DNA from 2 places in the Cytobacillus spartinae genome. Region 1 is predicted to be linked to the other one. Evidence: riboswitches for the same ligand, from Rfam matches in the RefSeq annotation. Region 1 holds a riboswitch; the other holds the start of a gene.
The links. Region 1 has a riboswitch for cobalamin ahead of ACFYKX_RS20425 (ABC transporter substrate-binding protein). Riboswitches for the same ligand answer to the same signal wherever they lie in the genome.
Positions count from the first base shown of each region.

Region 1 (7,424 bases):
GATACCTTTGCAACAACGGGGTAAGCGGTATATAGTCCTCTAAGAAATCATAAAAAGCTTCATCTATAACTAAGTAAGCACCGTTTTGCTCGCATTTTTCAAGTACAGCAAGAATGGTAGAATACGAGTATTGTACGCCTGTGGGGTTGTTAGGATGGCACAAAAACACTGCATTCATTTTTTCTAAGTTTAAGTCAGAGACACTCAAACCCCAGTTCGGTTCCTGAAGAAGATGATAATGAACAGTACACTTATTTACACGACAAGCCTTTTCATACTCTGAAAAAGTAGGGGAAACAATTAGCACATCTTTGCCATATAACAACCTGCCTATAAGAGTAATGAGCTCTGCGCCGCCATTTCCAAGTAAAATAGTATCTTCATGAACATTCTCTTTCTTAGCAATTAATTGCTTTAACCTCACCCCATATGGATCTGGGTAATCATTAATTTCGTTATAAAAGTCAGCCCACTTCTCCTTTAAGACTTGAGGAGGACCTAGAGGGTTAATATTGGCACTAAAATCTATGTAATCAAGTGGTAAACTCAAACCCAATTCTTGATATAAATATTGAGGGTTAGATCCATGAGAAGGCCATTTCAATGATGATTCCTCCTATCCACAATGCTAGTAAAAATAGAAAAGCCGTTCTTCCTAAAATGCTATTAGTTTTAATAATATGACTTTTCTCCAATGGAACGAGTGGGTCACCCATTTTAGCTCGATTCGAAATAAGTCCTTTATAATAATTAATGCCGCCCAGTTGTATACCTAATAATGCTGCTACGGCTGCTTCGCCCCAGCCACTATTCGGACTAGGATGTCTTCTGGCATCACGGAACAGGATTTCCCATGCCTTCTTGGAACTTATTCTATCTGGTCGATGCCCAACTAACATGATAAAACCTGTAAGTCTGCTAGGAATCCAGTTTACAAGGTCATCCAATCTAGCAGAAGCCCAGCCAAATTCAAGATACTTTTCATTTTTATAGCCAACCATAGAATCACATGTATTTATAGCCCGATACACCATGGCCAGTGGTGCGCCACCTATCAACGCCCAAAAAAGAGGAGCTGTTACTCCATCGCTCGTATTTTCTGCAACGGTCTCAACGGTCCCTCTAACAATTTCTCCTTCTTCTAGATGGTCTGTGTCCCGCCCGACGATGTAGGAGAGCTTTTCCCTTGCCTCTGTTATATCCCCATTCTTAAGTGGGTAATACACTTCCAATGCTGCTTCTTTTAAACTCTTTTGTGCGATGGTGGTAGCAATTATAAAAGCTTCTACCATTATACCTAACACCATATGTACCTCGTATGAAATCCATACGATGAAGCCCGTAATGGTAAAGACCATTAGTAAAACAAAAAGGAGCATAAGCACTCCTTTTATTCTTCGAGATTCTCCTGTATTTAACCTACTTGTAAGGTTTGAAATTAGACTCCCTATCCATCTGACAGGGTGAGGGTATTTGGGTGGATCCCCGATGATTAAGTCTAAAAAGTATGCCAATGTGATAGCTAATAAGTGTGAGATCATAATCCTTGCTTCCTTTTACGGTATTTTACAATGGCCTCTGTTGTGCACTCGTAGATTCCTTTTCCTATTAACTGTCCTAGTGCGGTAATGGGGCCAGCATAATCAAGTAATCTTCCTTTTTGTGTGGAAGCGATGAGAATACTATCCGTTGACGTGCCCGTTGCTATCGTCTTCGTTACAGAATCCAACACCTGTTGGTCCTGCATGACCTTTACTTTCGCTTCAGTAGCCGTCATAATGCTCTGGATAAAAGCTTCTTCTGTTAATTGGCCATTCACAAATAGCCATGTATTTATGGTACCAGGCTTTAGCGAAAAGGCATGCATGCCACCTTTAGAAGCATCAATGGCATTCCCCACTCCAGCTGTTACCACTACCATGACGGAAAAATCATCTTCTTTATAAAGCTTATATGATACATCTGCTAGCATCACAGCAGTCATCATTCCCACTGTTTCAGATGGTTCAAATCCGTGATTCCTTAAATACTCCACCATCTCTACTCGATGATCACTACAATTATAATCCATTCCCACATGGCGATTGACAAACGTTTGATGCCAACCAGTTCCCGAACCAACTACTCCAGAAGACATAGTTCTTAAAGGAATGGGTGATTGAAGAACAATTTTTTCATCAGAAAATTCCAGCAACTCTGGGTTAATGGAGATGGAAGATACCTCTGCATGCTTTTGCCACTCTGGCATAAGGACCATTTGAGGGGCTGGCACCTTCGGATGAGGTTGCTTTTCTATTTCTGTGTCGTATACTTTGTTGATTCGCTCTTCCTTTAAGACCTCGTTAGGCGTGTGGTTAATATTAATTGTACCCCTCTCGAGCAGAAGCAAGCGATCACAGTAAAGACCTGCCAAATTTAAATCATGGAAAATAGAAATGACTGTTAAACCTCGTTCTTTCGTCCACTTTTTCAGAAGGTCTAAAAGTTCCTTTTGATAGGAAAGATCTAAATGGTTGGTAGGCTCGTCTAAAAGTAAAATTTCAGGCTCCTGTGCAAGTGCTTGTGCTAGATATACTCTTTGACGCTCCCCACCAGATAATTCTTGAATGTTCTTATCTTGAAATTCCGCCACTCCTGTTTGGGCCATTACTCTTTGTACGGTGTTTTCATCCTCATCACTCCAAGTTTGAAACCATCCTTTTTGATGTGCATAACGTCCAAGTGAAACGGTTTCCTTCACGGTATAAGAGAAAGCTTGTGAAGAATGCTGCGGGAGGACAGCAACAATTTTCGCAAGTTCTTTCGGTGTGTATTCAGAAAGAGTCTTACTATTTATAGAAATAGAACCATGCTTATATGCTAAAATGCCACTTATCATTTTTAGAAGGGTTGTTTTTCCACTACCATTTGGACCTAAAATGCCAAACAGCTCTCCTTTTTCAACTTCAAAGGAAATATCCTTTAAAATCGACTCGCCTGTATATCCTCCAGATAAATGTTTTACATGTAGCATGTTCGTCACTTCTTTCAGTTTGTCTATGATATTCTTTGAACCTCTTACGTTCTTCTTTTTATAAGTATAACAGCAAATACCGGTGCGCCGACCAATGCCGTGATTACACCAATAGGAAGCTCCGTCGGGGAGATAACCGTCCTAGCAACAAGATCGGCTAATATTAAAAAGCTGCTTCCGGTTAAGATGGAAAGAGGAAGCAAATGTTTATGGTCTGGGCCCCATAATAATCTCGTAAGGTGAGGAATCACTAGCCCTACAAATCCAATCGTTCCGGATACCGCTACAGCAGCTCCGGTTAATATCGAACCTGCTGTTAATATCGTTAATTTTCTTCGTTGAACATTAACCCCTAAATGATGGGCTCGATCTTCGCCAAATGACATGGCATTTAGTTCTTTTCCGTTCAATAGGAGGATGATGGATCCCATGATAAAGAAAGGTAGGATGATTTTAATATAAGCCCATCCTCTCATCGACACGCTACCTAATAGCCATCCGATAATTTGTCTTAACTCTTCACCTGTTAGGGCAATCATTAGAGAAATAAGTGCTCCTAAAAAAGAACTAAAGATAATGCCAGTTAGAATAATCGTTTCCACTTTCATGGACCGCTCAATTTTTTGAGCAAATGCTAATACAAGAAAAATCGTAATAAAGGAAAATAGGATACTTAATAATGGTAATGTATAGGAGCCAATAAAAGGGATAGAAATTTGAAAAAACAGGGTCAGTACAGCCCCTACAGACGCACCTGATGATACACCTAATGTGTAAGGATCTGCTAAAGGATTTCTTAAGAGACCTTGAAAGGCCGCACCCGCAATTGCGAGTGCCGCCCCTACAAGACCTGCTAAAATAACTCGAGGTAAACGTATATTTTGAACGATATTTATATGCATAGGATCAATACCATCTAAAGCTATAAATGGGAATAGCTCAGATCCTATTATTTTTATAATACTCATAATCGGAACTGGCACTGTACCGATTGAAATCCCTAGTAGCAATGAAGCTACTAGGAATGCTAGAGCCAGTAAATAGGCGATGAATTTATTATTGGTTAAATACATCCGGGTAAACAGCCTTTGCAAGTTCCTCTACTCCCTCAATAAGCCTTGGGCCAGTACGGCTAACTAAATCAGAGTGAATATCAACTACTTGACTATTCACAACAGCACTTACATTTTGCCAACCTTCTCTAGTTGTTACTTGGCCAACAGGATCTTCTGAATAATAACCATATGTTGTAACAATTACATCTGGGTTACGCTCAATAATTGCCTCTTGGTCCACTTGTACCCAGCCTTCTTGATCATTAAGAACATTATCAGCGTTGATAATTGTTAACATTTCGTCCATGAATGTGTTTTTCGCTGGACTATAAATCTCTGGAGCTGGTGATACTTCAATAAATACTGATTTTTTTTCAGTCACTTCAGCAGCTTTTGTTTTTATTTCTTCAAGTTTTTCTTTAATGTTTGCAACCAAGGTAGTAGCAGATTCTTGTTCACCAGTTGCTTTTCCAATCATCTCGATTGATTCAAATACTTGATCAAAGTTTTGTGCATCATTTACAACAAGCACAGCAATACCAGAGTCTCTTAATTGCTGAAGACCTTCTGTTGAGTTGTGTGCACTTGAAGCATGTGCTAACACCAAATCAGGTGCTAAAGAAATGATTTTTTCGACGTTCATTTCCATTCCGCCGATTTTTTCTTTATTTGCTGTTTCTTCAGGGTAATTATCATAGTCAGAGACTCCAACTATTTCTTCTGCCAACCCTAATTCAAAAGCAATTTCAGTGTTACTAGGAATAAGTGAAACAATCTTTTCTGGCTTCGCTTCAATCACTACGTCTTCGTCAATTGCATCTTTAATGGTTACAGGAAAAGCAGGTTCTTCTACCTTTTCAACCTGTTCACCAGCATCTTTTTCTTCAACCGGCGCTGTTTCTTCTTCCCCACAACCAGCTAGAATTCCAACTGAAAGCAGCATTAAAAATAATAATGAGTATAACTTTTTCATTTATAAAGCCCCCTGTTTTATGTAGATAAGCTCATACAGATGAGTGTAACCAATGGCTTTTTTATTAGAAAAAAGCCATAAAAAAACATCTCCAATAGGCATGGAGATGTGTATGGATAAGAATTAATACTATTAAAAACATAGTAATTAAAGACTGCCACACACCTCCCTATCCTCGTAGGTTTTTCTGGTGCACTAGAATGAAGGCAGGTCTCCTGGCTCATGGTCATTGCAAGTTGGCACCTTCCCATACGATTGTACAGTGGTATACGTCAGCTTGCTCCCATTTACAGTGGCGGGACCGCGTTGGTTTTTCACCAACTTCCCTATTAAGTCTCATAAAGTTCAAATGAATCAAACTTTAATAAAGACACCTTATTCTGTTCATATGTATGAATTTTTCCGTCAGTTCCGATTATACACTATCAATACGTGAAGATAGCAACCATTTTTTGATAAATTTCTACAATTTTTTCAAGTGCTACTTCCCAGACCCTTAGAAGATAAGTTATTTTCCTCCTCAATTGGACATACTATGTATAAAAGCATTTCTATTAGAAATGAACTTTTAGAAGTTGATGGAGTGGTTGAAATGAACAAAATCGCCGATTTCTGTTGGGAAGGATTAACGTTAAAACATATTTCACATACAGGGATTATATTCTCCTACATTCTATTTTTTAGCGTTGCTTTCATGTTTGAATTATTTTTAATAGGATTGGTAGCGGGTTCTTTATTTTGGTTTAATGAATTTGGACATACACCTAACTTGCTATTTTACATATGCGTGATCACTCTATTGCTTATGATTGCTTTAACGATACCTTTACTAGTAGCAACCGTAAAAAAATTGAAGAATTTATAAAAGCCAAGAATCCATTAAAATAGGTTTCTTGGCTTTTTTCTTTAAGCATTTCCCATAGACTTTTTTAAAGAGATGAATATGCTTTCCACTCTTTAGTTTTCTTATCGAAAACGATTTTGATATCGCATTTTTGTTTTGCGATTCTTTCATATTCTTCGTACATGTCATCCATATTGTTAAAGTCACCAATCACCCAGATGGGGATTTCAATTCTCGCCCGAGATTGTTCGACATCTTTTAAGGAGAGTAAAATCCCTTCTTTCATCAGCGTCTTTAAATTTAATAACACATCTTTGTTTACAGAAGGATACGCTTTCTTTTTCCTTAAGCCAATAAGATTCTTCTCAGGCTTAAGATCACTAAGCTTATCCGCCAGTACATCACCTAACATTCGATAGAAGTCCATCGTATTTCGATAATATACCTTGTTCCACCATCCGTCGTCGTGAGCTAAGTAGACAAAACGATTTCGTAGATGGTTGTAAAAGGGCGTTTTTAAGTGATCCTTAATATGCCCTAAATATAGCAACTCTGCAAGCGTTTGTGGAGGCAATTCGTCAACTCCGTCTATTTCCTCAAAATCCACCCAGCAAAAGTCACCATAATTATAGACAGGCTCCTCAAAAAGCTTGTTTAACCGATCATTTGGTACATACTCTAACAATGTATGTATGTTAAAATCACCACCATCAAACTGGTGCTTCAAAAGAAGAATGTTGTTAAACAGGTCTGATAACGCGCTAGCAAACTCAGCAAACTCAATTCCGTACGATAGAACATATTGATCATTTTCATTGAAGTAAACATAAATAAGATCTCGAACACCATTATTATTCATTTTCAAGAGCAAAAACCTCCGAACATAAGACTTTTAGCTTTTTACCTTAGGCTGTTTTCGCATAGATTGTTGCTATTGGTATATGGTCTCCAACACGGATTCTATGCTGCCTCGTGGAATCTTTCTTCCAAAAAATAAAGAAAACAGCACCATAATCCGTTTAAAAGCAGTGTGAAGAGTACTTAAATAGCAACAAAGTTTACGAAAAGTACCTTACCTTAAGGCTATTTTCATATGATGTGGGTTTCGTACATGTCCTATCCCAATGGAAATAAGGATTAATGCTACTTTTAGCGCTGAAAAGAGCTTTCATACTTACTCAACTCATGGTAACGAGGTGGTTCTAACGCCCAAAAACATATGTCTTATTGTAACAAAAACATCAAAAAATATCTTAAAAATTGTTTCTTTGTAATAAAGAAATAATCATTCCGAAACATGTCTATTTTTAACCATTTCCATCCACCCGAATATTCTTTATAATAATCATGGTTTATTATGTACTGAACATTCCTATTTAACAAAGGAGGGTAAGAAATGATCAAAAATATGACGGAAGATCAAATCACCCTTTATATCATAAAATCTCTAAAGGAAAATCGGAAAAAAGAATTTGAAATCATCACGGATGAGCTACAACCATATGATATTGCTAAAATCTACGAAGAATTACCGGAAAA
Region 1 is NZ_JBIACK010000012.1:91,151-98,574, reverse strand. Features, by position in the region: gene cobD (threonine-phosphate decarboxylase CobD) at 1-604, opposite strand, end outside; gene cbiB (adenosylcobinamide-phosphate synthase CbiB) at 579-1,544, opposite strand; gene ACFYKX_RS20435 (heme ABC transporter ATP-binding protein) at 1,538-3,013, opposite strand; gene ACFYKX_RS20430 (FecCD family ABC transporter permease) at 3,058-4,086, opposite strand; gene ACFYKX_RS20425 (ABC transporter substrate-binding protein) at 4,070-5,041, opposite strand; cobalamin riboswitch at 5,229-5,434, opposite strand; gene ACFYKX_RS20420 (hypothetical protein) at 5,634-5,906, shown strand; gene ACFYKX_RS20415 (hypothetical protein) at 5,971-6,744, opposite strand; gene mgtE (magnesium transporter) at 7,282-7,424, shown strand, end outside.

Region 2 (7,424 bases), on a different contig from region 1:
GTGCGGAACAAGGTTCCTTAACCATAATGGTTGGTGGAGAAAAATCTTCATTTGAAAGTGTTTTGCCTGTACTTAGAAAGATTGGCAGAACGATTGAATATCTAGGACCTACAGGTTCAGGAAGTATAGCAAAACTTATTAATCAGTATCTTGTCGCCGTCCATTCAATTGCTGCCTCAGAAGCAATGGTAGCAGGAGCTGCATTCGGGCTCAAAAGTGAGCAACTCTACAATATATTAAAAGTAAGCTATGGTGAAAGTCGAATTTTGAGAAGACATATGGAACAATACGTGTTAGACCGTCAATTCGATCCTGGTGGAGCTTTAAAATATGTTCATAAGGATATAGCTCTAGCAAACCCCTTGTTCAATAAGGCAGGGATAACGGAGTATTTGGGAATGTTTGCTGAAAAATCATTCTCAAGTGCCATTGAACAAGGTTTGGGAGATCTTGATATGTCTTCTGTGATACTGCCTCTAGAAAAGGAATGTCGTGTAACAGTTAAGAGAAGCGACAACTAACAAAATTGCCCCAAGCTCTCGGGGCAATTTTTATACAGATTTCTTTTCATATTTATTTAAATAAAGTGGAGAATCTTCTCGCCATTCTGCGTACAGAACCTCTTTATATTCTGTAACCCCCTGTTTAGATAACTGCTTTTTCAACCAATTCTCATCAAATCCCACTTCCTTTAAATTATCGTATAATACCTCTCCATCTAGAATTAACGTAATAGGTAAATGCGCGGGTTGTGTGGGTAAATTTAAATCACTCATCTTTGGTGTATCATTTTCAGGCTTAGGAAGTACACTAACCATTCCGTTTGTTTCAAGAATGGCGTACTCTACATCTTGAAGTGAAAAATACCCCTGTTGTCGAATTAGACTTTGGAGTTGGTTAATGTCCAATCTACTACTTTTTAAGGTATCATATTTTATTTGTCCCTTATGAATGACAATATTAGGTTCGCCTTCAAGTACCTTCCTAGTTTTTCTATACTTCTGTGTAATTAATTCAGTGAAATAAATTAAAACTCCCCAAAGAACAACTGCAAATAATATCTCTAAGATTTTCACTTCATGATCATACACGGCATTTCCTACAAGTTCTCCTAAAACTAATGCAGAAATAAAATCAAATGGGGTAATTTGTGAAAACTGTGTTTTCCCCAGGGACTTAGTAACAATAAATAAAATGATGAATCCAAAAATTAATTCACTTGCAGTCATAAGATAGTGATTCATATTATGTTAGTCACCTACTTCTCTTTAGTTCCTTAACCATTATTGCCCTCATTTTTGTAGCTATATACTTTTCAAATTCTATTCATTAAAAAGAGAATTAGCCAAAAAATAAAGCTTGCCAAAATATTCATATTCTATTATTATAAATCTCATAAAACTATATATTGAAACTATATTTTATTTCATTACTATATATTGTGTTTTGCCTTAAAGATTAGATGCCATTAGGCTTAATAGGGAATCTGGTGAATTTCCAGAACTGCCCCCGCAACTGTAAATGCAGACGAAATAAGCAATCCACTGTACAAGCAAGCTTATTGTGAAAATAGGTACTTGTATGGGAAGGGCTTAAAGTAGGATGAAGCATAAGTCAGGAGACCTGTCTATCTTAAGTGTGTTTCACTTTCTCGGGGATTGGGAAGATGAAACGGTGGCGACAAAAGGGGTTTTCCACGTTTCCTTCTCCTTCTTGCTGTTATCGTTTGATCCGCTCAATAACCTTGAGCGGATTTTTTTTATGCAAATGAAACAAGCGAACAAGGTTGACTAAAGAAGGTAAACTCGTGTCGTCCCTTTTGCATAATACATAATGGAATCTACTATTGGAGGGAATTACTATGAGTACAGAGATTCAAGCAAATTATGAATATGTGCTTAAAACGATTAACCTTGCATCAGCTAAATTTGGAATTGATGCAACGGAACTGAAAAAACGATTGAATGAATTGAAAGGTAGAGAGAACGAAGCGAATCAGCAGGCTCTTTTCTATGCACTCAACCGTATTGCAATGGATGAACCAAATTGGACGTTTGTTGCTGCTCATTTATATTTAAATGAACTTTATGAAAAAGCCGCTCTAAACAGAAACTATGAGAGTTCATTAAAATATGGTAACTTCTATCAGCTTATTAATTTGCTAACTCAAAAAGGAATCTATTCCCCTGATATTATAAAGAACTATTCAGAACAGGAAATAAACGAATTGGCTGAAGCAATAGACCCGGATCGTGACACTTTATTTAATTATATTGGCTTGTTTTTATTTGCTGATCGCTATCTTGCGAGAGATCATGCTCGCAATTTATTTGAACTTCCACAAGAGCGCTTGATGATCATCGCCATGACTATAATGGCGAATGAAGATCGTAGTAACCGCTTAGAGCATGTAAAGGAAGCCTATTGGGCGTTAAGTCATTTATACATGACCGTCGCAACCCCAACTCTATCAAATGCCGGTAAAAGCTTTGGCCAGCTGTCATCATGCTTTATAGATACGGTAGATGATTCTTTAGACGGAATCTACTTAAACAATTGGGACATTGCTAGATTAAGTAAAGATGGTGGAGGAATTGGCATCTATTATGGAAAAGTCCGGGCACTTGGCTCAGATATAAAAAAATTTAAAGGGAACTCTTCAGGAGTTGTTCCTTGGATCCGTCTCATTAATGATACGGCTGTGAGTGTGGATCAACTAGGCCAAAGACAAGGAGCTGTAGCCATCTATTTAGATGTATTCCATAAAGATATTATGAATGGCTTCTTAGATTTAAAAACAAATAACGGGGATGAGAGGAGAAAGGCACATGACATTTTTACAGGTGTCACCATCCCAGACTTATTTATGAAAAAACTAGAAGAGGTAGATGAAGACGGAAGAAGTGTAGGGGAGTGGCATACATTCTGCCCTCATCAAGTGAAACAAACAATGGGTTGGAAAGATGAAAACGGAAACCCATTAGGGCTAGAAGATTTTTACGATGAAACTAACATAAAGCAATTCACAGAGAAATACCTAGAAGCTGTAGATAACCCTCTTTTACCTCGTAAGACCTATCGTGCTATGGAGATTATGGCTAGAATCATGGTGTCTCAGCTAGAAACAGGAACACCATATATGTTTTATCGAGATGAAGTTAATCGTCAAAATCCGAATAAGCATTTATTAGGAAAAGGACGCACAAGCGTGTACTGCAGTAATTTGTGTACGGAAATTACTCAAAACATGTCACCAACAACCATTGTGAAGGAATACGAAGATGGAGAAGGAAATATTGTCATTGTTAGAAAACCAGGAGATTTTGTCGTTTGTAATTTATCTTCTATCAATCTAGCTAAGGCTGTTCCAGCAGATGTACTCGAGCGCTTAATTCGTGTTCAAGTAAGAATGCTCGATAATGTCATTGATTTAAATACCATATCAGTTGGACAAGCTCAAAGAACCAATAAAAAATATAGAGCTGTTGGGTTGGGTACGTTCGGCTGGCACCATTTATTAGCATTACAAGGTATTCACTGGGAGACAGATGATGCTGTGTCATATGCAGATCATTTATATGAGGAAATTGCTTATTACACGATTCGCTCTTCCATGGAGCTAGCTAAGGAAAAAGGATCTTATCAGCAATTTAACGGTTCAGAGTGGCAAACGGGAGAGTACTTTGACCGCAAAGGGTATGTTTCTAACCGTTGGAACGAATTAAGAGAGGAAATTGCTACGAATGGAATCAGAAACGGATGGCTAATGGCAATTGCTCCAAATTCTTCAACTGCTAAAATTGGCGGTTCGACTGACGGAATAGACCCTCTTTATGCAGTTGAATACGCAGAAGAGAAGAAAAACTTTAAGTTTAAAGTGACTGCACCTGATCTTAATCATATTACTTATAACTATTACCGAAGAGCTAGACATGAACTTGACCAGCTATGGAGTATTAAACAAAATGCTGCTCGCCAAAGACATATTGATCAATCTATTAGTTTTAACTTATACGTTAGGCACGACATCAAAGCCAAAGAACTGTTGAACCTTCATTTAGAAGCGTGGAAACAAGGATTAAAAACAACTTATTATGTGAGAAGTACTTCTCAATCAGAAATCGAAGAATGTGAAGCATGTCATAGCTAATATCAAACAGGAGGTTCCTATATTATGACGGTCCATACCCCTTTAAGAAAAATTAAACTATTAAATCCAGAATATCCAAATAAATCGACCGGTTTAATTAATGGACAGTGTTCTGGTCTTTTAAATTGGAACGATATTGCCTATCCACAAATGTATGACCTATATCAAACGTTGCTATCTAACTTTTGGAAAGCACAAGAGATTAATATGCAGGATGACATTAAACAGTGGGACTCTTTAAGTTCTACCGAGAAGGACGTTTTCTTACGGATAAATACACAGCTTGCTTCGTTAGACAGTTTACAAACACCTACGATGAGTCAAGTGATGGATTATGTAACAGATTCTAGTTTTAAAGCGATTTTTGCCGTTATTGCACAACAAGAGGCAGTACATAACGAGTCCTATTCATATGTGCTCAGTTCATTGGTGCCAACTGGTGAGCAAAACATAAGATTTAATGAAGCCAAAAATGATCCGATTGTGCAAAAGCGGAACCAGTTAATTTTAGATGCATATGAACAATTTAGGCAGAACCCTACACCCATAAATCTATTTAAGCTTTGTGTGAACTCTATTAATCTCGAAGGAATATATTTCTATGCTGGTTTTGCATTCTTTTATCATCTTGCAAGACAGCAAAAAATGCTAAAGACGAGCACGATGATAAGTTATATCCAGAGGGATGAAATGCAACATGCGTATTTTATCGCCCAGGTTATTAGAATTCTTTTAACAGAAAATCCTGAGCTTCATACAGCGGAACATATTGATTATGTATATAAAACTATTCAGCAAGCTGTAAAGTTAGAGATTGAGTGGGCACATTATATCTTAAAAGATATTAAGGGCATTGATTTGAAGGAATTTGAAGGGTACGTAGAATATTTAGCCAATAAACGCCTTCGTCAGCTTGGATTGAACAACCTATTTGAAGAACGAGAAAATCCAATGCCATGGATTCAGGTATTTAGCGATGAGATGATTAATGAAACAAAGTCTGACTTCTTTGAACAAAAATCAAGAACATATAGTAAAGTAACCCACTCAAATGGGTTTGATGAGTTATAAAATGAAAGTCGCAATCATTTATACGTCCGTAACTGGCAATACTAGAGATCTCGTAGACACCATTAATCAAATTTTTCTAAGACATTCTTTCAATGTTGAAGTTTTTTCGGTAACTCAATTTCCTTATTTAAACCAATTAAATCGGTTTGATGCTATTGTCGTTGGTACGTATACATGGGGAGATGGAGATGTTCCGATGGAAATGAAAGAACTTTTTCACGCATTTGAAAAACAGGATGTAAAAAGTGTGACGACTGGAATAGTCGGTACAGGTGACTCTTTTTACCCTAAGTTCTGCGGAGCCGTTGATGAATTTAGAGATATGTTATATGTGCAGACAAATTTAGCTGCAACTCTCAAAATAGAATTAGTTCCACAGTTACTCGATTTAAGTCGATGTGAACGCTTTGTAATGTCTATGATTCTTCGCATTGAAAGGATGCAGGAAGAACGGAAAAAGCAAGATAGGTTCCTCTATTCATAAATATAAGAGTGAAACGTGATGCGGGTGTTAGAGAGATCAATTTACACCGTCAAAATCTAAAAGTTAAATGAAGGGTTTATACCCAAAATACGCGTGGTGATTTTTAAAAATCACCACACATTTTTCTCTGAAAAATTAGAAACTTTCGATTGGTACAACCGTTTGACTGTGTTATATTTTTACTAAGCTTAAGATGAAAAGGATGGTCATAGATGAAAAACATCATAACGAATGAAATCGAGAGACTACGTGACGATTTTTATGCCGTAAGTACATACATAGGTGAAAACCCTGAGCTAGGTCATGAAGAGTTTAAAGCGAGTAAGATATTGACACAAACTCTGGAGAAACATGGTTTCATAGTAGAGATGGGGACTTGTAATCTACCAACTGCATTTACAGCAACTTTTGATAGCGGCAAGGAAGGTCCAACAATCGGATTTATGGCCGAATACGATGCTTTACCAGAGGTCGGCCATGCGTGTGGGCATAATTTGATTGGAACGATGGCGATTGCAGCAGGGATTGGCTTAAGTAAAGCAGTAGGAGAAACTGGGGGAAAAGTCATCGTATTTGGTACACCTGCTGAGGAAACAAAAGGCGGAAAAGTAACGATGGCGGAAGAGGGCATTTTTGATTCTTTAGATGTTGCTCTTATGGTTCACCCGCTTGATCGTTATATGAAAAGTGGTTCCTCATTAGCTATGGATGCAATTCAATTTGAGTTTTTTGGAAAATCAACTCATGCAGCGGCAAGTCCACATTTAGGTATTAACGCATTAGACGCTGTTATACAAACATTTAATAGCACTAACGCTTTAAGACAGCATATTACTCCTGATGCTAGAATCCACGGCATCATCACAGAAGGTGGGAAAGCAGCCAATGTCGTCCCCGATTATGCAGTAGCACAATTTTACGTTCGTGCTGCAAAAAGAGAGTATGTTAATGAGCTTGTTGAAAAAGTGACGCGTTGTGCAGAGGGAGCTGCTCTACAAACAGGTGCGACAATGAAATCTTCATACTATGAGCTTTCATACGATGATATGATTACAAACAATCATCTTTCGGACGCTTTTACGAAAGAATTAATATCATTAGGAATAGAAGAGAAGGAAATCCTAACCCAAAGAGATGGATCAGGATCACTTGATATGGGAAACGTTAGCCAAGTGGTTCCGTCAATTCATCCATATATCAAAATTTGTAATGAAGCTTATTCATGTCATACTCATGAATTCCGTGAAGCCGCTATGAGTGAGCAAGGGAAAGAGGCTATGATTTTAGGCGCGAAAGCAATGGCTTTAACTGGCTATGAAGTTTTAACAAATGGGCAGCTTTTAGCTGCTATCAAAGATGAGTTTGAAAAACAGAAAGCTGTTTTTGCTTAAGGAACTTGCTTTCAGTAATATGGGAAACCACAAAAACACAAGTCCCGAGAAGGATTTGTGTTTTTTGTATGACCCCAAGTGTTATAAAGCAACTAATGAAGGGAAGACTGAATAAAAAAACAAAGTCTAGGTGAAATAATGAAAATACTGTGTATTGATGGGGGCGGAATTCGCGGCGTTTTTGCAGTAAGTATTTTAAAAGCATTAGAAGAGGAGCTGCAGCAACCGATTGGGGGACTTTTTGACATCGTCGCAGGCACTAGTACCGGCTCAATTATTGCGGCATCCATTTGTTTGGAAAAAGACATGAGCGACGTCCTAGAAAGTT
Region 2 is NZ_JBIACK010000001.1:427,582-435,005, reverse strand. Features, by position in the region: gene ACFYKX_RS02045 (NAD(P)-dependent oxidoreductase) at 1-521, shown strand, start outside; gene ACFYKX_RS02040 (YetF domain-containing protein) at 552-1,244, opposite strand; cobalamin riboswitch at 1,443-1,645, shown strand; gene ACFYKX_RS02035 (hypothetical protein) at 1,603-1,794, shown strand; gene ACFYKX_RS02030 (ribonucleoside-diphosphate reductase subunit alpha) at 1,862-4,150, shown strand; gene ACFYKX_RS02025 (ribonucleotide-diphosphate reductase subunit beta) at 4,175-5,221, shown strand; gene ACFYKX_RS02020 (flavodoxin domain-containing protein) at 5,223-5,705, shown strand; gene ACFYKX_RS02015 (M20 family metallopeptidase) at 5,918-7,096, shown strand; gene ACFYKX_RS02010 (CBASS cGAMP-activated phospholipase) at 7,235-7,424, shown strand, end outside.
Region 2: another riboswitch for cobalamin. It lies ahead of ACFYKX_RS02030 (ribonucleoside-diphosphate reductase subunit alpha); the one in region 1 lies ahead of ACFYKX_RS20425 (ABC transporter substrate-binding protein).